One region of the Kitasatospora sp. NPDC002522 genome, then DNA from elsewhere that is predicted to be linked to it. Evidence: riboswitches for the same ligand, from Rfam matches in the RefSeq annotation. Region 1 holds a riboswitch; each other region holds the start of a gene.
The links. Region 1 has a riboswitch for cobalamin ahead of ACWD4U_RS15405 (cobalamin biosynthesis protein). Riboswitches for the same ligand answer to the same signal wherever they lie in the genome.
Positions count from the first base shown of each region.

Region 2: another riboswitch for cobalamin. It lies ahead of ACWD4U_RS04685 (ribonucleoside-diphosphate reductase subunit alpha); the one in region 1 lies ahead of ACWD4U_RS15405 (cobalamin biosynthesis protein).
Region 3: another riboswitch for cobalamin. It lies ahead of ACWD4U_RS31675 (Nickel transporter NicT); the one in region 1 lies ahead of ACWD4U_RS15405 (cobalamin biosynthesis protein).

Region 1 covers NZ_JBSFXE010000015.1:67,738-74,359, forward strand. Annotated here, with positions in the region: gene ACWD4U_RS15400 (cobyric acid synthase) at 1-1,160, opposite strand, end outside; gene ACWD4U_RS15405 (cobalamin biosynthesis protein) at 1,157-2,140, opposite strand; cobalamin riboswitch at 2,174-2,319, opposite strand; gene ACWD4U_RS15410 (helix-turn-helix domain-containing protein) at 2,537-3,205, shown strand; gene ACWD4U_RS15415 (hypothetical protein) at 3,329-4,024, shown strand; gene ACWD4U_RS15420 (alpha/beta hydrolase) at 4,180-5,295, shown strand; gene ACWD4U_RS15425 (hypothetical protein) at 5,528-6,622, shown strand, end outside.
Region 2 covers NZ_JBSFXE010000004.1:114,633-121,254, reverse strand. Annotated here, with positions in the region: gene mctP (monocarboxylate uptake permease MctP) at 1-426, shown strand, start outside; gene ACWD4U_RS04700 (histidine phosphatase family protein) at 589-1,335, shown strand; gene ACWD4U_RS04695 (helix-turn-helix domain-containing protein) at 1,394-2,365, opposite strand; gene ACWD4U_RS04690 (GNAT family N-acetyltransferase) at 2,635-3,129, shown strand; cobalamin riboswitch at 3,222-3,348, shown strand; gene ACWD4U_RS04685 (ribonucleoside-diphosphate reductase subunit alpha) at 3,520-5,934, shown strand; gene ACWD4U_RS04680 (ribonucleotide-diphosphate reductase subunit beta) at 5,934-6,622, shown strand, end outside.
Region 3 covers NZ_JBSFXE010000057.1:10,276-16,897, forward strand. Annotated here, with positions in the region: gene ACWD4U_RS31655 (SDR family oxidoreductase) at 1-541, opposite strand, end outside; gene ACWD4U_RS31660 (helix-turn-helix domain-containing protein) at 652-1,218, shown strand; gene ACWD4U_RS31665 (Fpg/Nei family DNA glycosylase) at 1,338-2,144, shown strand; gene ACWD4U_RS31670 (DUF6445 family protein) at 2,229-2,921, shown strand; cobalamin riboswitch at 3,035-3,232, shown strand; gene ACWD4U_RS31675 (Nickel transporter NicT) at 3,264-4,373, shown strand; gene ACWD4U_RS31680 (DMT family transporter) at 4,429-5,274, opposite strand; gene ACWD4U_RS31685 (helix-turn-helix domain-containing protein) at 5,393-5,968, shown strand; gene ACWD4U_RS31690 (type B 50S ribosomal protein L31) at 6,024-6,266, opposite strand; gene rpmG (50S ribosomal protein L33) at 6,301-6,465, opposite strand; gene ACWD4U_RS31700 (aminopeptidase P family protein) at 6,598-6,622, shown strand, end outside.

The DNA of each region.
Region 1 (6,622 bases):
TCGCCCAACGCCACCCCGACCGGACGGGCCAACACCTTCTCCCGCCCGAACACCACCCGGGTCGGCAGCAGCCCCAGCCCGTCCACCGCGCCCGCGCCCGACTCGACGGTGTCCACGATCCGACGGCCCAGCATCTGGTAGCCGCCGCACACCCCGAGCACCGGCCGGCCCTCCGCGGCGCGCGCCGCCAGCGGCTCGGCCAGCCCCTGCGCGCGCAGCCACGCCAGGTCCGCCACGGTCGCTCGGGTCCCCGGCAGCACCACCAGGTCGGCGTCCGCCAGCTCCTCCGGCCGGGTCGCCCAGCGGACCAGCACCCCCGGCTCCTGGGCCAGCGCGTCCACGTCCGTGAAGTTCGACAGCCGGGGCAGCCGCACCACCGCGACCCGCAGCACCTCCGCCCCGGCCGGCCCGGCCACCGGCGGGCGCTGCGCCACCGACGCCAGGTCCAGCGAGTCCTCGGCGTCCAGCCACAGCCCCGACAGCATCGGGAACGTCCCCAGCACCGGACGGCCCGTCAACTGCCGCAGCATCTCCAGCCCCGGCGCGAGCAGCCGGGCGTCGCCGCGGAACTTGTTGACGATCCAGCCCGAGATCAGCGCCTGGTCCTCCGCGGACAGCAGCGCCAGGGTGCCGAACATCGACGCGAACACCCCGCCGCGGTCGATGTCGCCGACCACCACGACCGGCAGCCGCGCCGCCGACGCCAGGCCCATGTTGGCGATGTCCCGGTCCCGCAGGTTGATCTCCGCCGGGGAGCCCGCGCCCTCGCAGACCACCACGTCGAACCGCGACCGCAGGTCCGCCAGGCACTCCAACGACCGCTCCAGCAGCACCGGTTTGCGCTCCCGGTAGTCCAGCGCCCCGACCTCCGCGACGGCCCGCCCGAGCAGCACCACCTGGCTGCGCCCGTCCGCCCCCGGCTTCAGCAGCACCGGGTTCATCGCCGCCTCCGGCTCCACCCCCGCCGCCTGCGCCTGCATCGCCTGCGCCCGGCCGATCTCCGCCCCGTCGGCCGTCACGAACGAGTTCAACGACATGTTCTGCGCCTTGAACGGCGCCACCCGCACCCCCTGCCGGGACAGCCACCGGCAGATCCCCGCGGTGACCACGCTCTTCCCGGCATCGGACGTCGTACCGGCGACCAGCAACGCGCCGTTCACGGGCGGGCTCCTTCGGAGGGGAGAGAGGAAGAGGAGAACGCACCCCGGGGGCGCGACAGCGCCACGGCCCGCGCGGCGACGGTGACCCCCAGCGCCAGGGCCCCCACCCGCCGCGACAGCCGGCAGGCCCGTTCGATGTCCGCGACGCCGACCGGGGGGAGCTCCGCGCCCAGGACCGGCCGGTGCTCGACCCGCTCGCCGTACTGCAGCGTCCCGCCGAGGCGGACGCCGAGCGCGCCCGCGAACGCCGACTCGGCCTGCCCGGCGTTCGGGCTCGGGTGGGCGGAGCCGTCCCGCCGCCAGACCCGCCAGGTCCGGCCCGGGGCGCCCGAGGCGGCGACCGTCAGCAGCGCGGTGAGCCGGGCACCCGGCCAGCCCGCGACGTCGTCCAGCCGCGCCGCGGCCCAGCCGAAACGGCGGTACCGCGCGGACCTGTGGCCCACCATCGCGTCCAGCGTGTTGACCGCACGGAACGCCAACAACCCCGGGGCGCCCGCCAGTCCGCCCCACACCAGGGCGTTCACCACGGCGTCCGCGGTGTTCTCGGCGACCGACTCCACCACCGCCCGGGCCACCTGCTGCTCGTCCAGGCCGGAGGGGTCGCGTCCGCACAGGTGGGGGAGACGCTCCCGAGCCGCCGTCAGATCCCCGGCCGCCAACGACCGTCCGACGGTCCGCGCCTCCCGGGTCAGCGACGTCCCGCCCAGCACGGTGAAGGTGGCGGCGGCCGTCAGCGCGGCCGCGGCCGGCCGCGAACGCCGCACCGCGCGCTCGGCGAGCACCGTGCCCGCGGCGACCGCGCCCACGGCGAGCGCGGTGTGCACCGCCCCGGCCCCGCGGTGGTCACGCCACAGGCGCTTCTCCAACCGGGCGGCGGCGCTGCCGAACAGGGCGACCGGATGCCCGCGCCGAGGGTCGCCCAGCCGGGCGTCCGCGAGGTACCCCGCGACCGCGCCCACCAGGTACGGGGCAGCCCGCATGGCGTCGTGTCCTCACTCAGGGTCCGCGCCCTGGATCGACGGAACGAAAGGCCAGAGTCTCCTGACTCCCGGACGCCCCATCGGGCTCCCCGGTCACAGTGGCGGGACCGCGCCGGACTCGCACCGGCTTCCTCTGCTTACCTCCGTTTGGCCCGAAGATCCCACCACGCCCGCTTCCCGCCAGTCAACCGAGGTGACGGAGGGTTTGGTCACACACGGTCGCCGTCCGAGCGCTCCCGGCCGAGCGGCTGTCGCTCCGTCACTACGTCCGATCCGGCGTCCGGTTCGTCCACCCCCCTCTCGTTCGATCGACCAGTCGTCGGCCGGGACCGCCCGCCCCGCTTCGTGTCTTCGGCGGGTGGGGCCCGCCGCCGTCCGCCCGTACGTTCAGGGGGCATGCGACGCAGACAGCTGCCGGCCCCGCCCGTGCCGTTCTCCCCCGCCGCGGCCCGGGCCCACCGGACCGGCCTCGGCCTGACACCCGATCAGGTCGCCGAAGGCCTCGCCGCCCACGGCATCCGCCTGCTGCCCGCCCACGTCCTCGGCTGGGAGAGCGGCCACATCGTCCCCACCGAAGAGGAGCTCATCGCCCTCGCCCGCACCCTCTGGTGCCCGCCCGTCCAGCTCATGGGCGGAGCCCCGCGCACCCTGCGCGACTTCCGGCTGGCCCGCGAGCTCAGCCAGGAACAGGCCGCCCGCCGCCTCGGCCTCGCGCCCGCCACCTACCAGAAGGCCGAAGCCACCGGGAAGTGGACCGGCGACGAGGAACAGACCCACACCCTCGCCGTCGTCCTCGGCGTCGACCTCCGCACCCTGGTCCACCTCACCGGCCGCGACGCCGAACTCGACTCCCGCCTCCGCCAGGTCGTCCAGGGCCGCTGGCAGGCCCAACTCCGCCCCATCGCCCGCATCGTCCCGGTCGCCCCCGAAGCCCTCGAACACACCCTCGCCACCCTCCAGTCCGAACACCACACCCCCACCCACTGGGGCGCCACCCCGCCCCCGCCCCGCCCCCCGGTCACCCCGCGCTTCTGGCAACTCCTGGCCGAGGAACTGGCGGCCTAGCGGACGGGTGCCAAGGGTCGGTCGAACGGCCGATCCTCAGTCTTCGCTCAGATCATCACCGTCTCGCCCCGTCGTCTGTCAGCATGGCCGCGCCCGACCGGCAGAACGCACCCAGGGGGTTCCATGGCAAGGATCGAAGACACCGGGCCACCGCTGCTGCAACCGTGCCCGAGCTGCGGACTCACCGACGAGGTGGCCGGCGTTCCGGCCGTCTACCACGCCGGGCGGGACAGCGTCAGGATCACGACTCCGGCTCGTTTCGACGATCCCGAGGAGACCGTCACCCGCAGTGTCACCACGTCCCTGTCGGGTGCTCTGGAACCGGCACCGGGGCTCTTGTCCATGCCGTCACCGCTCGGTTGTCTCGCGGGGATGTTGGGACTGGTGTCCATCGGGACCTTCATCGCAGGCGCCGCCGCCGGCCACTGGTTCAGTGACCGCACCACGGCGACGCACCCGCAGAACTACCCGTTCGACCGCACTCCGGTCGCGGACTCGCCACGGCCCGACTTCGCCTTCCTGGGCTGGATCTCCGCACTGGCGCTGGTGGCGGCGATCGCGCTGTTCGTCCGCGCGGCCAAGCATCGGTCGGCCCGAAAACGGCTCCTGGCGGGTCGGGCGGCTGCCGAGCGGCTCTGGTCCCGAGGCTGGTACTGCGCCCGCTGCGGCACCGTCCACTTCCGCACCGAGTCGGGCGAAGAGGCCACAGCGCTGACCCTGCAGGAATTCCGGGCGCTGGTCTGGGAGGCCGGCGGCTACGGCCACCTCGTCGAGGGCGGTCCCCGCCAACCGATGCCGAGGGCTCGTCGGCGCGCATGACCCGGAGCGCGGCCGCTCCCGGTGCACCGTCCCGCTGTCACCGGCGGTCGGCTCCCCGGCCGACCACCCGCTCGCGCGTCCCGGGTCGCCGGGGGCGGCGTCTGCGGGTGGACTGGTGCTCGTAGCCATGGACCGTCAGCCGGGGAGTGCCGTCGATGCGTTGGGGAACCGCCGCCGTTGTCGCAGCCGCCGCAGCAGGGACCGGGGCGGCGTTCCTGCTGCTCGGGAGGAAGGTGTCGAACCGGGTGGTGCGGCCCGGGGAGGTGGAGCCGTTCGCCGCGACGCGGGTGGTGGTGCAGGACCTGGGTCCCGGCCGGGTCGGGCTGACCCGGACCGAGGAGACCCTGCTGACCGGGCACTACGCGCTGGAGTGGCCGGACGGCGGGCACGCGGTGGTCGGCGGTGTCCTGGACCGCGGCGAGCAGCGGGTCCTGCGGCGGCTGGAGCGGGCCGACGGCGGCACCCTGGCCGTCGGCACCGAGGTCCGGGTCACCCCGCGGGTGCTGATCGGGGACCCGCGCACCGCCGCCGGCCTGGACTTCACCGACACCGCGGTCGACGGCGAGCTCGGCCCGCTCCCGGCCTGGCACACCACCGGGATCCGCGGCACCTGGGTGGTGCTGATCCACGGCCCCGGCGCCGACCGCACCCAGGCGCTGCCGGTGCTGCCGCTGCTGCACGCGCTGCGCCTGCCCACCCTGACCGTCACCTACCGCGGCGACGAGGGCGCGCCCGCCTCCCCGGACGGCCTGGGGCACTTCGGCGAGACCGAGTGGCGAGACGTCGAGGCGGCGATCGTCCACGCCCTGGACCACGGCGCGGGCCGGGTGGTGCTGTACGGCTGGTCGGTCGGGGCGAGCATCGCGCTGCAGACCGCGGCCCGCTCGACCTGGCGGGAGCGGATCGCCGGCCTGGTGCTGGACTCGGCGGTGCTGGACCTGACCGAGACGATGCGCCGGGAGAGCGCCCGCGGCGGCGCGTCCCCGGCTCTCGCCGAACTCGGCTCGCTCGCCGCGCAGGGCCGCACCGGCGTCGACCTGGCCGGCTTCGCCCGGATCGCGGCCGGCACCGACCTGCCCGCCCCCGCGCTGGTGCTGCACAGCCCCGCTGACCGGATCGCCCCCTGGGCGGCCGCCCAGCGCCTCGCCACCAGCCGGGACGACCTGGTGAGCCTCCAGCCCGTCCCGGACGCCGCACACGCCGCCCTGTGGAACGCCGACCCGGCGGCCTACACCGAGGCGCTGCGCCGCTTCCTCACGCCGCTGCTGTGACGGCGGCGGCCGGCGCCGTGACGGCGATCACCAGGCGGAACCGGAACGCCGGCCACCGCGTCCTGTTCTCGCAGGCTGCGCGGTATTGTTCATGTGCATGCCAGAAAACGGAGCGATCCGTCCCGCTTTGCGGTGGCTTGTCCACCCTTCGTTCGAACGGTTGGGACAGCGCGCCGAGACAGCCCGGCAGTCGATGTGACAGAAGGCCCGTGCAAGGGGAAGACTGCACGGCGTGACGTCTCGGAACCCGCGCGACCGTGATGCCCCGCACCAGCCGATCCGCACCGGTGCGACGGTGACCCGTCTGCCCGGCACGGCCGGGCGGGCGGACGGCACTGTACCCGGCACCAACCGACGCCGGGTCCCCGCCAAGCCCGGACGCGGCCGCGTGCCCGTCCCGGACGGCTTCCCCGCGCCCGCCGAACTCGCCCCGCTGGCCCGCCGGATGCTCGCCGACGCCGTCCGCGTCGCGCGCTGGGCCGGCGAGCTCGCCGAGGTCGACAAGCGCGGCGAGCTCCTCCCCGAGGACGCCCGCGCCGCCGGCCGCGCCCTCGCGATGACCGTCGGCGCCGCCGCCAACGCCTGGGGCCAGGCCCTGCTGGTCGGCCTGGTGGAACTCCGCGACGGCGGCGCCGGACCCGGCTGGCGGCTGCACGCGTGGGAGCGCGACGACGAGGCGGTGGTCCGCGGCTGGTCCGCGCTGTTCGACGCCTGGACGCTGCTCGCCCCGGTCCCGCCGGTGGCGCTGCGCGGCGTCTTCGCGCAGCTGGCCGGCCAGGCCGTCGACCAGGCCCCGCAGCTGCTCTCCTTCCTGCACCTGGTGGACGGGCCGGTCGCCGACAGCGAGCTGCTCGAACTGCTCCGCCGCGGCCTGGACGAGCGCCGCCTCGGCCCCGGCACCTTCCCGCTCTCGCCGGTCCCGCACGCCGCCTCCGCGGTCTCCGCGGTCCGCGGCACCTGCCGCGAGCCGCAGATCGACACCCCGCACGCGCCCGCCGACGTCGCCGCCGTGCTCGACTGGATGCTCGACGGCCTGGCCGCCGTCGGCGCGCTCACCCGCGGGGACGAGGCCGCCGAACTCTCCCCGCTCGGCCACTGGGCGGTGCGCGCCAAGCTCGAGGAGATCTGCACCGTCGCGCAGACCGCCGCCGGGCACATCGAGCAGAGCGCCGTGGAGCTGCTCAGCGCCTGCGCCGACTACACCCCCGGACCGGCCCGCGCCGAGTTCCGCGCCTGGGTCGCCGCCCGCCCCGCCGACCGCGCCGTCGCCGAACTCCTCGAGGCCGCCCGCGGCGAGGACGCCCTGGTGCGCGGCCTCGCCTTCGAG
Region 2 (6,622 bases), on a different contig from region 1:
CTGGCCTTCGTGCTGGTGATGGACAAGCAGGCGGCGATCAACCTGCAGTTGCTGGGCGGCCTGTGGATCCTGCAGACCGCGGTGTCGCTGGTGGCGGGCCTGTTCACCCGGTGGTTCCACCGCTGGGCGCTGCTGGCGGGCTGGGCGGTCGGCATGGTCTACGGAACCTGGGTGGCGTACGGGATCTCCTCCAAGGCCACCAAGCACTTCGGCGGCAACAGCTCGCAGATCCCGGTGATCGGGAAGATCGGCTACATCGGCCTGACCGCGTTCGTGCTGAACCTGGCGGTGGCGGTGGTCCTGACGCTCCTCCTGCGGGCCCTGAAGGCCCCGGAGGGCGCCGACGAGACCTCCCCGGCCGACTACTCCGCCGAGGCGGGCGACGAGTCCGTGGAGCGTGCCCCGCAGCCCGTGGTGGCGCACTGACGCGCCGGGGGCGCGCATAGCCGCGCCCGTGCGCCCCGTGATCGCGCCGTTGCCTCAGCCGAGACTGGGGTGACGGCGCGATCATCTGTTATGACGAGCCGTCCAACGGAGAGACCGGGAGAGACAACCTACGACCACCGCACCGACCACGGGGAGCCACGCATGACCGACCTCACCACGGTACGCAACGGGCATCGCAGCCAGCCGGACGGCCGGCCGCGGCTGCCCTCGGTGCTGATCGCCACCCGGCACGGCGAGTCGACGGCCAACGTGGAGTTCCGGCACGCCGACGCCACCGGCGCGCTGTCCGTCCCGATCACCTCCCGGGACGCCGACATCCCGCTGTCGCTGCGCGGCCAGGCCCAGGCCCACGACCTGGGCCGCTGGTGGGCCGACCTGCCGCCCGCCGACCGCCCCCGCTCGCTGTGGTGCTCGCCGTACCTGCGCACCGCCGAGACCGCCAGAATCGCGCTCGCCCAGGCCTCCGGCATGGGCGCCGTCCCGGTCGGCCTGCCGGTGCGCTACGACGAGCGGCTGCGCGACCGCGAACTCGGGGTGCTGGAGATGCTCACCAAGGCCGCGATCGAGCGTGACCACCCCGCGGAGGCCGAGCGCCGCCGCCGGATGGGCGAGCTGTACTACCGCCCGCCGGGCGGCGAGTCCTGGCTGGACGTGGCGCTGCGGGTGCGCTCGCTGCTGCGCGACCTGGCCGAGGAGGAGGCCGGTCGGCCGGTGCTGGTGGTGGCGCACGACTGCACGGTGCTGATGATGCGCCACGTGCTGGACCGGCTCGGCGAGGAGCAGCTGCTGGCCCTCGACCCGGTCGCCAACTGCTCGACCAGCGTCTGGCGGGCCCGCGACGGGCGGCTGCGCCCGCAGTCCTGGAACCAGACCGGCCACCTGTCCTGACGCGCCGTCAGGGCCGCGGGAGGGCCCCGGGACGGCGTGCGGGCCGTCGGGGCGGGGCTCAGGCCGCCGGGCTCACGGCCGGCCGGGGGTGGCCGAAGGCCCGCCGGTAGGCCTGCGGGGTGGTGCCGAGCCGGCGGCCGAAGTGGTGGCGCAGGGTGGCGGCGTTGCCGAAGCCGCAGCGCGCGGCGACGGCGTCCACGCTCTCGTCGGTGGACTCCAGCAGCCGCTGGGCGAACAGCACCCGCTGCCCGATCAGCCAGCGGTGCGGGGTGGTGCCGGTCTCCTGCTGGAAGCGGCGGGCGAAGGTGCGCGGCGACATGTGGGCGAGCTGGGCGAGCCGCTCGACGCTGGTCTCCTCCTCCAGGTGGCGGCGCATCCACTCCAGCACCCCGCCGAGGGAGTCGCCCTCGCCCTCCGGCAGCGGGCGGTTGATGAACTGGGCCTGCCCGCCGTCCCGGTGCGGGGCGACCACCATCCGGCGGGCGATGCCGCGGGCCACCTCGGCGCCCTGCACCTTGCGCACCAGGTGCAGGCAGGCGTCGATGCCGGCCGCGGTGCCCGCCGAGGTGATCACGGGGTCGTCGTCGACGTACAGCACGTCCGGTTCGACGGTGGTCAGCGGGAAGCGCTCGGCCATCAGGTCCGCATACCGCCAGTGGGTGGTGGAGCGCCGGCCGTCGAGCAGGCCGGCCGCGCCGAGCAGGAAGCTGCCGGAGCAGATCGACAGCAGGTGCGCGCCGCGGGCCAGCGCGGCGCGCAGCGCCTCGCACAGCTCCTCGGGGTAGTGGTCGCGGATGCCGGTGGCGGTGGCGATCACCAGGTCGGCCTCGGCGATCCGCTCGGGGCCGTGCGGCACGTCGATGCTGAACCCGGCGTGCGTGCGCATCGGGCCGGGGCGGTCGCCGACCAGCGCGAAGTCGTAGACCGGCAGGCCCTCCTCGCTCCGGTCCAGGCCGAACACCTCGCAGGCCACGCCCAGTTCGAAGGGGTGGACCTCCTCCAGCACGATCACCGCGACGTTGCTCAGCATGGGTCCAGGATGGCAGTGGCAGGATTTCGAGGCAAGCAGGCTTTCCTGCCACTCGTACGCGGTGCGCCCGGAGCGGAGAGTGGACCCATGACCACCGCGCTCGCCCTGCTGGGCCTCCTCGGCAGTTTCGGACTCCTCGGCGTCCTGGTCGGCCGCGACCTGGACCGGACCACCAGGCACGGCCGGGACAACCGCCACCGCCCCACCGGCTATCCCGTCGACCCGGACCTCGCCGACCCGCGCCGGATCCGCTCCGGCACACTGTCCGAATGCAGCCCCCGATCATCCGCCGCGCCCTCGCCGAGGACCTCGAAGGCGCCGGCGCGGTCAGCGTCGAGGCCTTCGTCGGCGACGGCCACACCCGCTCCGATTCCCCGTACGTCCACCTGCTGAGGGACGCCGCGCGCCGCGACCGGGAGGCCGAACTCCTGGTCGCGGTCGACGCGTCGGGGCAGGTCCTCGGCTGTGTGACCTTCGCCGCCGGCGGCACCGAGTGGGCGGACATCGCCGAGCCGCACGAGGGCGAGATCCGGATGCTGGCGGTCGGCGCGGCGGCCCGCGGCCGCGGCGTCGGCCGGGCCCTGGTGGCCGCCGCGATGGAGCGCAGCCGGGAGCTGGGCCTGGCCGGAATGGCGTTCTCCACCCGGCCCGCGATGACCGCCGCGCACCGGATCTACGAGGCGCTGGGCTTCGTCCGCACCCCCGCCCGGGACTGGCAGCCGATGCCCGGCCTTCAGCTGATGGTCTACACGATCCGGTTCTGACGGGCGCTTCGCATCCGTCCTGTTGTCTACGCGCGGACGGGCCGACACGACACGCGCTACTACATCTGGTGCTTCCAGCTCCAGCCGCCACTACATGTATGCTCACTCTCGCTGTCAACGCAGGGGAACCCGGTGCGAGTCCGGGACTGCCCCGCAACGGTGAGCGGGCTGCAGCGACGCCCGCGCAGTCCGAGGACCTGCCGACGGTGTGCGACACGGCATCCCCGCAGACGCCATGCAGCACTGCTTTGCCGTCCGGTCTCGCGGGCGGGCCGGGGGTGGGTCTTTCGCGCGCCGTTACGCGTTTTCGGCGTGCCGTCCTCCCCTGCCGCACGCGCGGATCCGGACAACCGTGCCACGTCCGACCGCCGCCACAGGAGAGAGTGCGCCTTGACCGTCGCCGCCTCAGTCACCCTGCCGTCCCAGGGTTCCGCCGACACCTTCACCGATCCCGGTGCGGCGCTGCTTCGGCTGCTCACCGACCGCAGCACCGATCTCCCCCAGGTGGACCCCGGCCACGTCGCCGCCGCCGCACTGCGCGGCCGCCATGCCGGCTCGGACTTCGCCGAGCTGCGCGGGCTGGCCGTGGAGGCCGCCGCGTCGATGATCGCCGAGGACCCCCAGTACTCGAAGCTGGCCGCCCGCCTGCTCGCCCTGGAGATCCGTGACGAGGCCCGCACCCAGGGCGTCACCGCGTTCTCCGACTCGGTCGCCGTCGGCCACGCCGAGGGCCTGATCGGCGACGCCACCGCCGCCTACGTCGCCGAGCACGCCGCGCTCTTCGACGCGCTGATCGACCCTCAGGGCGACGACCGCTTCGAGTACTTCGGCCTGCGCACCGTCCAGTCCCGCTACCTGCTGCGCCACCCGATCACCCGCAAGGTGGTCGAGACCCCGCAGCACTTCCTGCTCCGCGTGGCGGCGGGCCTCGCGGTCGGCACCGACGAGCGCTCGGTGCACGAGGTGGCCGAGCTGTACCGGCTGATGAGCCGGCTGGAGTACCTGACGTCCTCCCCGACGCTGTTCAACTCCGGCACCCGGCACCCGCAGATGTCCTCCTGCTACCTGCTGGACTCGCCGCTGGACAACCTGGACTCGATCTACAACCGCTACGCGCAGATCGCCCGGCTGTCCAAGCACGCCGGCGGCATCGGCCTGTCCTACTCCCGGATCCGCTCCCGCGGCTCGCTGATCCGCGGCACCAACGGGCAGTCCAACGGCATCGTGCCGTTCCTGCGCACCCTGGACTCCTCCGTGGCGGCGGTCAACCAGGGCGGCCGGCGCAAGGGCGCGGCCTGCGTCTACCTGGAGACCTGGCACGCCGACATCGAGGAGTTCCTGGAGCTGCGCGACAACACCGGCGAGGAGGCGCGGCGCACCCACAACCTGAACCTGGCGCACTGGATCCCGGACGAGTTCATGCGCCGGGTGAACGCCAACCAGGACTGGTCGCTGTTCTCCCCCGCCGACGTGCCCGAGCTGGTCGACCTGTGGGGCGCCGACTTCGACGAGGCGTACCGCAAGGCCGAGCTGGCCGGCAAGGCCGTGCGCACCATCCCCGCGCAGACCCTGTACGCCCGGATGATGCGCACCCTGGCGCAGACCGGCAACGGCTGGATGACCTTCAAGGACGCCTCCAACCGGGCCGCCAACCAGACCGCGCTGCCGGGCCGCGTGGTGCACTCCTCGAACCTGTGCACCGAGATCCTGGAGGTCACCGACGACTCCGAGACCGCGGTCTGCAACCTCGGCTCGGTCAACCTGGGCGCGCACGTCGCCCCGGGCGCCTCGGTCGACGACCTCACGAGCGCGATGGACTGGGAGCGCCTGGACGCCACCGTCCGCACCGCGGTGACCTTCCTCGACCGCGTGATCGACATCAACTTCTACCCGACCACCGAGGCCGGGGCGTCCAACTCCCGCTGGCGCCCGGTGGGCCTGGGCGTGATGGGCCTGCAGGACGTCTTCTTCAAGCTGCGGATCGACTTCGACTCCGCCGAGGCGAAGACCCTCTCCACCCTGATCGCCGAGCGCATCATGCTCACCGCCTACGAGCGCTCCGCCGACCTGGCCGAGCAGTTCGGCCGGCACGAGGCGTACGAGGAGACCCGCGCCGCCCGCGGCCAGCTGCACATCGACCACTTCGGTGCGGCCGCCCCGCAGTGGACCGAGCGCTGGGACGCGCTGCGCGCCCGGATCGCCGCCGTCGGCCTGCGCAACTCGCTGCTGCTCGCCATCGCGCCGACCGCGACCATCGCCTCGATCGCCGGCGTCTACGAGTGCATCGAGCCGCAGGTCTCCAACCTGTTCAAGCGCGAGACGCTGTCCGGCGAGTTCCTCCAGGTCAACCCGTACCTGGTGCGCGAGCTGAAGGACCTCGGCGTCTGGGACCAGCAGACCCGGGACGCGCTGCGCGACGCCAACGGCTCCATCCAGGAGTTCAACTGGCTGCCGCAGGAGGTCCGTTCGCTCTACCGCACGGCGTGGGAGCTGCCCCAGCGCGCGCTGATCGACCTGGCCGCCGCCCGCCAGCCGTACATCGACCAGAGCCAGTCGCTGAACCTGTTCATGGCGGCGCCGACCATCGGCAAGCTCTCCTCGATGTACTCCTACGCCTGGAAGGTCGGTCTCAAGACCACCTACTACCTGCGCTCCCGCCCCGCGACCCGGATCGCCCAGGCCGCCTCCGGAGCCGCCCGCGCCGCCGCCCCCGTGCCGGTGGCCGCCCCGACCCTCAGCCAGGAGGAGCAGGACGCCATCGCCTGCTCCCTGGAGAACCCCGAGTCCTGCGAGGCCTGCCAGTAATGTCCGACGACACGAAGATGCTGCTCGACCCGGGCTTCGAACTGACGCTCCGTCCGATGCGCTACCCGTCGTTCTACGACCGGTACCGGGACGCGATCAAGAACACCTGGACCGTCGAGGAGGTGGACCTGCACTCGGACGTGGCCGACCTGGCCAAGCTCTCCGAGGGCGAGCGCCACCTGATCGGCCGCCTGGTGGCCTTCTTCGCCACCGGCGACTCGATCGTCGCCAACAACGTGGTGCTGAGCCTCTACAAGCACATCAACTCCCCCGAGGCCCGGCTCTACCTGTCCCGGCAGCTGTTCGAGGAGGCCGTGCACGTCCAGTTCTACCTGACGCTGCTGGACACCTACCTGCCCGACCCCGAGGACCGCAACGCGGCCTTCGCCGCGGTGGAGAACATCCCCTCCATCCACCAGAAGGCCCAGTTCTGCTTCAAGTACATGAACGCGGTCGACCACCTCGACTCGCTGCAGACCAAGGAGGACCGCCGCGCGTTCCTCCTCAACCTGATCTGCTTCGCCGCCTGCGTCGAGGGCCTGTTCTTCTACGGCGCCTTCGCGTACGTGTACTGGTTCCGCAGCCGCGGCCTGCTGCACGGCCTGGCGACCGGCACCAACTGGGTGTTCCGCGACGAGTCGATGCACATGGACTTCGCCATGTCGGTGGTCGACACCGTCCGCGAGGA
Region 3 (6,622 bases), on a different contig from region 1:
TGGCGCGGGCGATCCGGATCAGCACGGGGACGAAGCCGTGGTGGTCGAGCGGGCTGTGCACCACCGGGGGCAGCCGGACGACCGCGGTGCGCACCCCGTCCGCGGCGGCGTCGATCACCGCCTGCTCGGCCTCGCCGCGCGGCGCGCCCGGCACCGCGACGTCCTCGGTGGCGAGCTGACCGGGCAGTGAGCCCACGCCGGTGCCGGAGGTGCCGACCAGGGCCTTTCCGCTGCCCGCCAGGGCGTCCCGCAGGGCGTGCACCACCGTCAGGTCGTCGGCGATCGCGCCCGCGTAGTCGCCGCGGAGCATCGACTCGTGCTTGAACGCCAGGTGGATCACCCCGTCGGCCGCGGCGGCAGCCGCCCGCAGGCCGTCCAGGTCGTCGAGGTCGCCGCGCCGGACCTCCGCGCCGAGCGCGGTGAGCGCCGCGGCGGAGGCGTCGGAGCGGGCCAGGCCGGTGACCCGGTGGCCGGCGGCGAGGAGTTCGGGCAGGAGTGCGGAGCCGAGGTGGCCGCTCGCACCGGTGACGAAGACATGCATGGCCGGAGCCTCCGGAACGTGAGTGAGGGGAACGCGAGGTGATGGGACTTGGTCCCATCGCTACTCTAGCCCAGTGATGGGACCAAGTCCCATCGCGTAGACTTCCGATCATGGCCAGGTGGGAACCGAACGCAGGCGAGCGGCTGGAGCGCGCCGCGCTGGACCTGTTCGTCCAGCAGGGTTACGAGCGCACCACCGTCGCCGAGATCGCCGAGCGCGCGGGCCTGGGCAAGAGCACCTTCTTCCGGCACTTCACCGACAAGCGCGAGGTGCTGTTCGGCGGTGACGTGCTGGGCCGGCTGTTGGCCGAGGCGGTCGCCGCCGCCCCGGCCGGGACCGGCCCGCTGGAGGCGGTCGCCGCCGCGCTGGACGCCGCTGCGACGTACGGCTTCCGCCCGGAGCGGCGGCAGGCCGTCCGCGACCGCCAGCAGGTGATCGCCGCCCACCCGGAGCTGACGGAGCGTGAACTCCTCAAGCGGGCCGGCCTCGTCGCCGCGTTGACCGACGCCCTGCGCGCCCGCGACGTCCCCGCCCCGACCGCCGCTCTGGCCGCCGAACTCGCCTCCCTCGCGCTGCGCACCGCCCTCGCCGAGTGGACCGCCACCGACGACACGGACTTCTCCGCCCTCGCCCGCCGCGCCCTCGCCACCCTCCACGCCGCCGCCGCCGACCTCTGACCGGCCCGCCACCCGGAGCGCGGGTCCAGGAGCCCGGAGCCAGTCGCCCCGGCCGGCCTGTCCGACCCGGCTGGGATGATGGAGTCCTTCAGCCACCCCGATCCAAGGAGTTGACGCCGGTGCCGGAGGGGCACGTCATCCATCGCCTGGCCAGGCAGAACGCCGCGCTGTTCGCCGGCCGACCGGTCGCGGTGTCCAGCCCGCAGGGCCGCTTCGCGGAGGGCGCCGCACTACTGGACGGCCGAGTGCTGGACGAGGCGGAGGCGCACGGGAAGCACCTGTTCCTGGGCTTCGGGGAGTCCTGGCTGCACGTGCACCTGGGCCTGTACGGCGGGTTCACCTTCGGCGGCGGGCCGGCCCCCGTCCCGGTGGGGCAGGTCCGGCTGCGGATCCAGGGCGAGGAGCACTACGCCGACCTGCGCGCCCCCAACACCTGCGAGCTGCTCACCCCGGCCGAGAAGCTGGCGCTGCACCGCCGCCTGGGCCCCGACCCGCTGCGCCCGGACCAGGCCGGCGACGACGCCTGGCGGCGGATCTCGCGCAGCGGCACGACGGTGGCCGCGCTGCTGATGGACCAGAAGGTGCTGGCGGGCGTCGGCAACGTCTACCGCGCCGAGGTGCTGTTCCGGCTCGGCATCAGCCCGCACCGTCCGGGCCGCTCGCTCAGCCGGGCGGAGTGGGAGGCGATCTGGTCGGACCTGGTGGAGCTGATGCACGCGGGTGCCGCCGCGGGCCGGATCGACACCGTCCGCCCGGAGCACACCCCGGAGGCGATGGGCCGCCCGCCGCGGGTGGACGACCACGGCGGCGAGGTGTACGTCTACCGCCGCACCGACCAGCCCTGCCTGGTCTGCGGCACCCCGGTGCGCACGGAGGAACTGGCCGCCCGCAACCTGTTCTGGTGCCCGAGCTGCCAGCGACCCTGACGTGCCGTCGGATCGCCAAGCCTTGACGCAAGGTTGACCGCTTCTTGGGTGAGGGCGCGGGGCGGCGCTCCTATTGTCGGGGCCATGCCTGCTCAACCCTTCCAGGCCCCGCGCCCGACCCCGGCGCTGCCCGTCCTGCCCTACCGCAAGCCCACCAAGGGCCGCGACTACTGGGTACTGGACGACGTGCTGCCCGATCCGGACGCGGTGCGCGCCCGGCACCTGGCGCGCACCGACTGGGAGGAGGGCTACCCGCACAAGCCCGAGGCCTGGCCGGGGCTGCGGGCGATGCCCGGGCTGGAGCCCGAGGAGCTGGCACACGTCGAGAAGCTGGTCCGGGAGACCATCGGGGTGCCGCGGATCTGGGCGCTGGGCGAGGCCGAGGGCGGCACCTTCAACCACAACTGCGTGCAGGTGGTGGGCGCGGGGGAGTGCGAGCCGCGGCCGCACACCGACTCCCGCTCGCTCTGCCGCTACGCCGCGGTGCTGTACCTCAACCCGGGCGTCCCGAAGCGGTGCGGCACCAGCTTCTACCGGCAGAGCCTGCCCGGCGGCCGGCTCGGCGGGAACACCGTGGTCGCCCCGCACAACAACCTGGTGGACGCCCTCGGCACCCGCTTCGTCCCGCCGGACTCCTTCACCGAGGACCTGGCCGTCCCGCACCGCTACAACCGGCTGCTGCTCTACACCGCCAACCTGATGCACACGGCGAGCGAGTACCACGGCGCGACGCTCGACGAGAAGCGGATGACCTGCGTCTTCTTCTGGATGGCCTGACGCTCCGTCACCCCGGCCCGGTGACGCGCCGTCACCGGACCCGCCCGGGCGTGATCTTCGCCACCTGCGGACCCGCACGCCCGTGCGGCCTTGCCGCTGCGGGCGCGTCGGTCCTACGGTGGTCGGGCCGTGGTGTTCGGGAAGCCGGTGCACTGTGCCTCGCCACAGGAGTCCGGAGCGGCCCTCGCCACTGTGATCGGGGAGTCGTCGGCTCCCACCTCGTGCCACTGGCCCCGTCGCGGCCGGGAAGGCCGGGCGCCGGCGCGCAACACCCCGTCAGCCAGGAGACCGGCCACGGCATCTCACGAAGTGATCCACGAGGTGCTGGAGCGTGATCCGCGGATGACCGCGTCCGAACTGACCCTGCCCGAGAACAGTCCGGGCGCCGCGTTGCCGAGCTTCCGCTGGCGGCGCGAGGACACCCTGCGCACGGCGGGGCTGATGGCCGTGATCCTGGCGCTGCACGTGGTGGCCTTCGGCACCCTGTTCTTCCTGGTGGCGCCGCACCGGTACCAGGTCGGCACCCAGGTGTTCGGCGTGGGCCTGGGCGTCACCGCGTACACCCTGGGCATGCGGCACGCCTTCGACGCCGACCACATCGCGGTGATCGACAACACCACCCGCAAGCTGATGGCGGACGGCCGCCGCCCGGTCTCGGTGGGCTTCTGGTTCGCCCTCGGCCACTCCTCGATGGTGGTGCTCATGGCCGGCCTGGTCGCCGGGGGAGCGGCGCTGGCGGGCACGCTGATGGACGACGAGTCGACGACCCATCAGGTGCTGGGCACCATCGGCACCACCGCTTCGGGCGCCTTCCTGTACCTGATCGCCGCGCTCAACCTGGTCGCCCTGCTGGGCATCCTGCGGGTGTTCCGGGCGATGCGGGCCGGCCAGTTCGACGAGGCCGAGCTGGAGAGGCACCTGACGTCGCGCGGCCTGCTGGCCCGGGTGCTGAACCGCGCCACCCGCTCGATCTCCCGTCCGGGCCAGATGTTCCCGGTCGGCATGGTGCTGGGCCTGGGCTTCGACACCGCCACCGAGGTCACCCTGATGGTGATGGCCGGCTCGGGCGCGGCGGCCGGGCTGCCCTGGTACGCGGTGGTCTGCCTGCCGCTGCTGTTCGCCGCCGGGATGAGCCTGTTCGACACCCTGGACGGCACGTTCATGAACTTCGCCTACCAGTGGGCGTTCTCCAACCCGGTCCGCAAGGTGTACTACAACCTGACCATCACGGGCCTGTCGATCGCGGTGGCCTTCCTGATCGGCACCATCGAGCTGGTCGCCGTGCTGCACGACAAGCTGTCGCTCACCGACCCGGTCACCGGGTGGATCGCCGGGCTGAGCCTGGACAACGTGGGCTTCGTGATCGTCGGCCTGTTCGTGGTGGTCTGGGCGGCCGCGATCGGCTACTGGCAGGTCGCCAAGCGCACCCGCGCCTTCGCGAACGCGGGCTGACCGGGCGGGGAGTTGACCGGGCGGGGTGCCTGGCCGGGCAGCGGCTGACGCGGTGTCAGCCCGCCGCCAGGATCAGCGAGCCGGCCACCGCCAGCCCCGCGCCGACCACCTGCACCCGCAGCAGCCGCTCCTTCAGCAGCCCGCGCGCCATCAGCGCCGTCACCACCGGGTAGAGCGAGGCCAGCACGGCCGCGACCGCCACCGAGCCCAGGTGTGAGGCGGCGGCGTACAGCCCGTTCGCGGCCACGTCGGCCACCCCGACCGCGGTCAGCGCGGGCAGCGACCGCCCGGCGGTGCGCAGTTCGAGCGGCTGCCGGCGGGCCGCCGCGGCGAGCATCCCGGCGCCCACCACGGCGTTGGTCACCCGCTGCACCAGCAGGGCGAGCAGCAGCCCGCCGCCGCTGCTGGCGTGCGCGATCAGCGCCAGCACCGCGCCGAAGGTGAGCGCCGCGCCGAGGGTCAGCACCAGCACCTGACGGCTGACCGCGGCCCCGCCGCGCTGCGGACCGCCGGCCAGCGCCACCCCGGCGACCGCGACCAGGATGCCCAGCACCTGGGTCAGGCCCGGCCGCTCGCCGACCGCCAGCCCCACCCCGATCGGCACCGCCACCCCGACCGTGGCCAGCGGCGACACCACGCCCATCGGGCCGAGCGCCAGCGCCCGGTAGAAGGCCAGCAGCGCGACCGGCCCGATCAGGCCGGCCGCCACCGCGTACCAGAGCCCGGGCCCCGCGTCCGCGAAGCCGCCGGTGGCCACCACCGCCACCAGCAGCACGGCGGCGGCCGCGGCCTGCGAGAGCACCACCACCGTCAGCGCGGGCAGCCGCCGGGTGATCGCGCCGCCGCCGTAGTCGGCGACTCCCCAGAGCAGGCTGGCGAGCAGGGCGAGCGCGGCGCTCATGAAGCGCAGCTCCAGGGCAGCATGGTGGACTCCGCAGTACAGTTCGGTGGATCTGTCGTTCCGCCCGAAGCGTAGTTCAGGAGACTGGACTACTCCAACCAGAATATTGGACTCACGCGTGCCGGATCCCGACCTCGTCACCCAGGCCCTCGCCCGCAACCTGAAGCGGCTGCGCACCGAACGCGGCCACACCCTGGACGCGCTGTCCGCCCGTTCCGGCGTCAGCCGCGGCATGGTGGTCCAGATCGAGCAGGGCCGCACCAACCCCTCGGTGGGCACCGTGGTCCGGCTCGCGGACGCGCTCGGCGTCTCGATCGCCCGGCTGCTCGACTACGACGAGACCTCCACCGTGCGGATCGTGCCCGGGGAGGAGGCGGTCCGGCTCTGGTCCGGCCCGTCCGGCGGCCGCGGCGTCCTGCTGAACGGCATCGAGGCCCCCGGTCCGCTCGAACTCTGGGACTGGCTGCTGCAGCCCGGCGAGGCCCACGCGTCCGACCCGCACCCGCCCGGCACCGTCGAGATCGCCCGGGTTGACGAGGGCGTCCTCACCCTCACCCTGGACGGCCGCGACCACGCCATCCCGGCCGGCTCCACCGCCTCCTACGAGGCCGCCACCGCCCACGCCTACGGCAACCACGGCACCGTCCCCTGCCGCCTCACCCTGGTGGTCTCCGTCCCCCCGCCCGGCAAGTGACGCGACGGGGCCCCGGGGTTCGGTGCGAACCCCGGGGCCCCGTTCCGACGGGCCGTCAGCCGCCGTAGCGGCGGCGGTACAGCTCCACCCGGCCGGCGGTGTCCAGCAGCCTGGCCTTCCCGGTGTAGAACGGGTGGCTCGCCGAGGAGGTCTCGACGTCCACCACCGGGTAGCTCCGCCCGTCCGTCCACTCGACCGTCCGCTCGCTCGTCGCGGTGGAGCCGGTCAGGAACGACAGGCCCCCGGTCTTGTCGCGGAAGACCACCGGACGGTACTCGGGGTGCACTCCCTGCTTCATTTCTGCTCCTCCTCCACACTCGCGTACTGGTCGGTCAACGGGTCTCGCGGAACTCCACGTGCCGCCCCGCGACCGGGTCGAACTTCCTCAGCGCCATCCGGTCCGGGTCGTTGCGCCGGTTCTTCCGGGTGACGTAGGTGAAGCCCGTGCCCGCGGTGGACCGGAGCGTCACCACCGGTCGCAGCTCGCTGCGCGCCATCTCGACCTCCTCTGCCTGCGAATCCGGCAACGATTGCCGTTTTCATGAGGCCACAACGCACCCGCCCGCCGCCGCATTCCCTGACGGCGCGCCCGACGGGCGGGCCGTCGCCGGGGTTCGTACGCTCGAGGCATGTCCGACGCGCACGCCGCCCGAC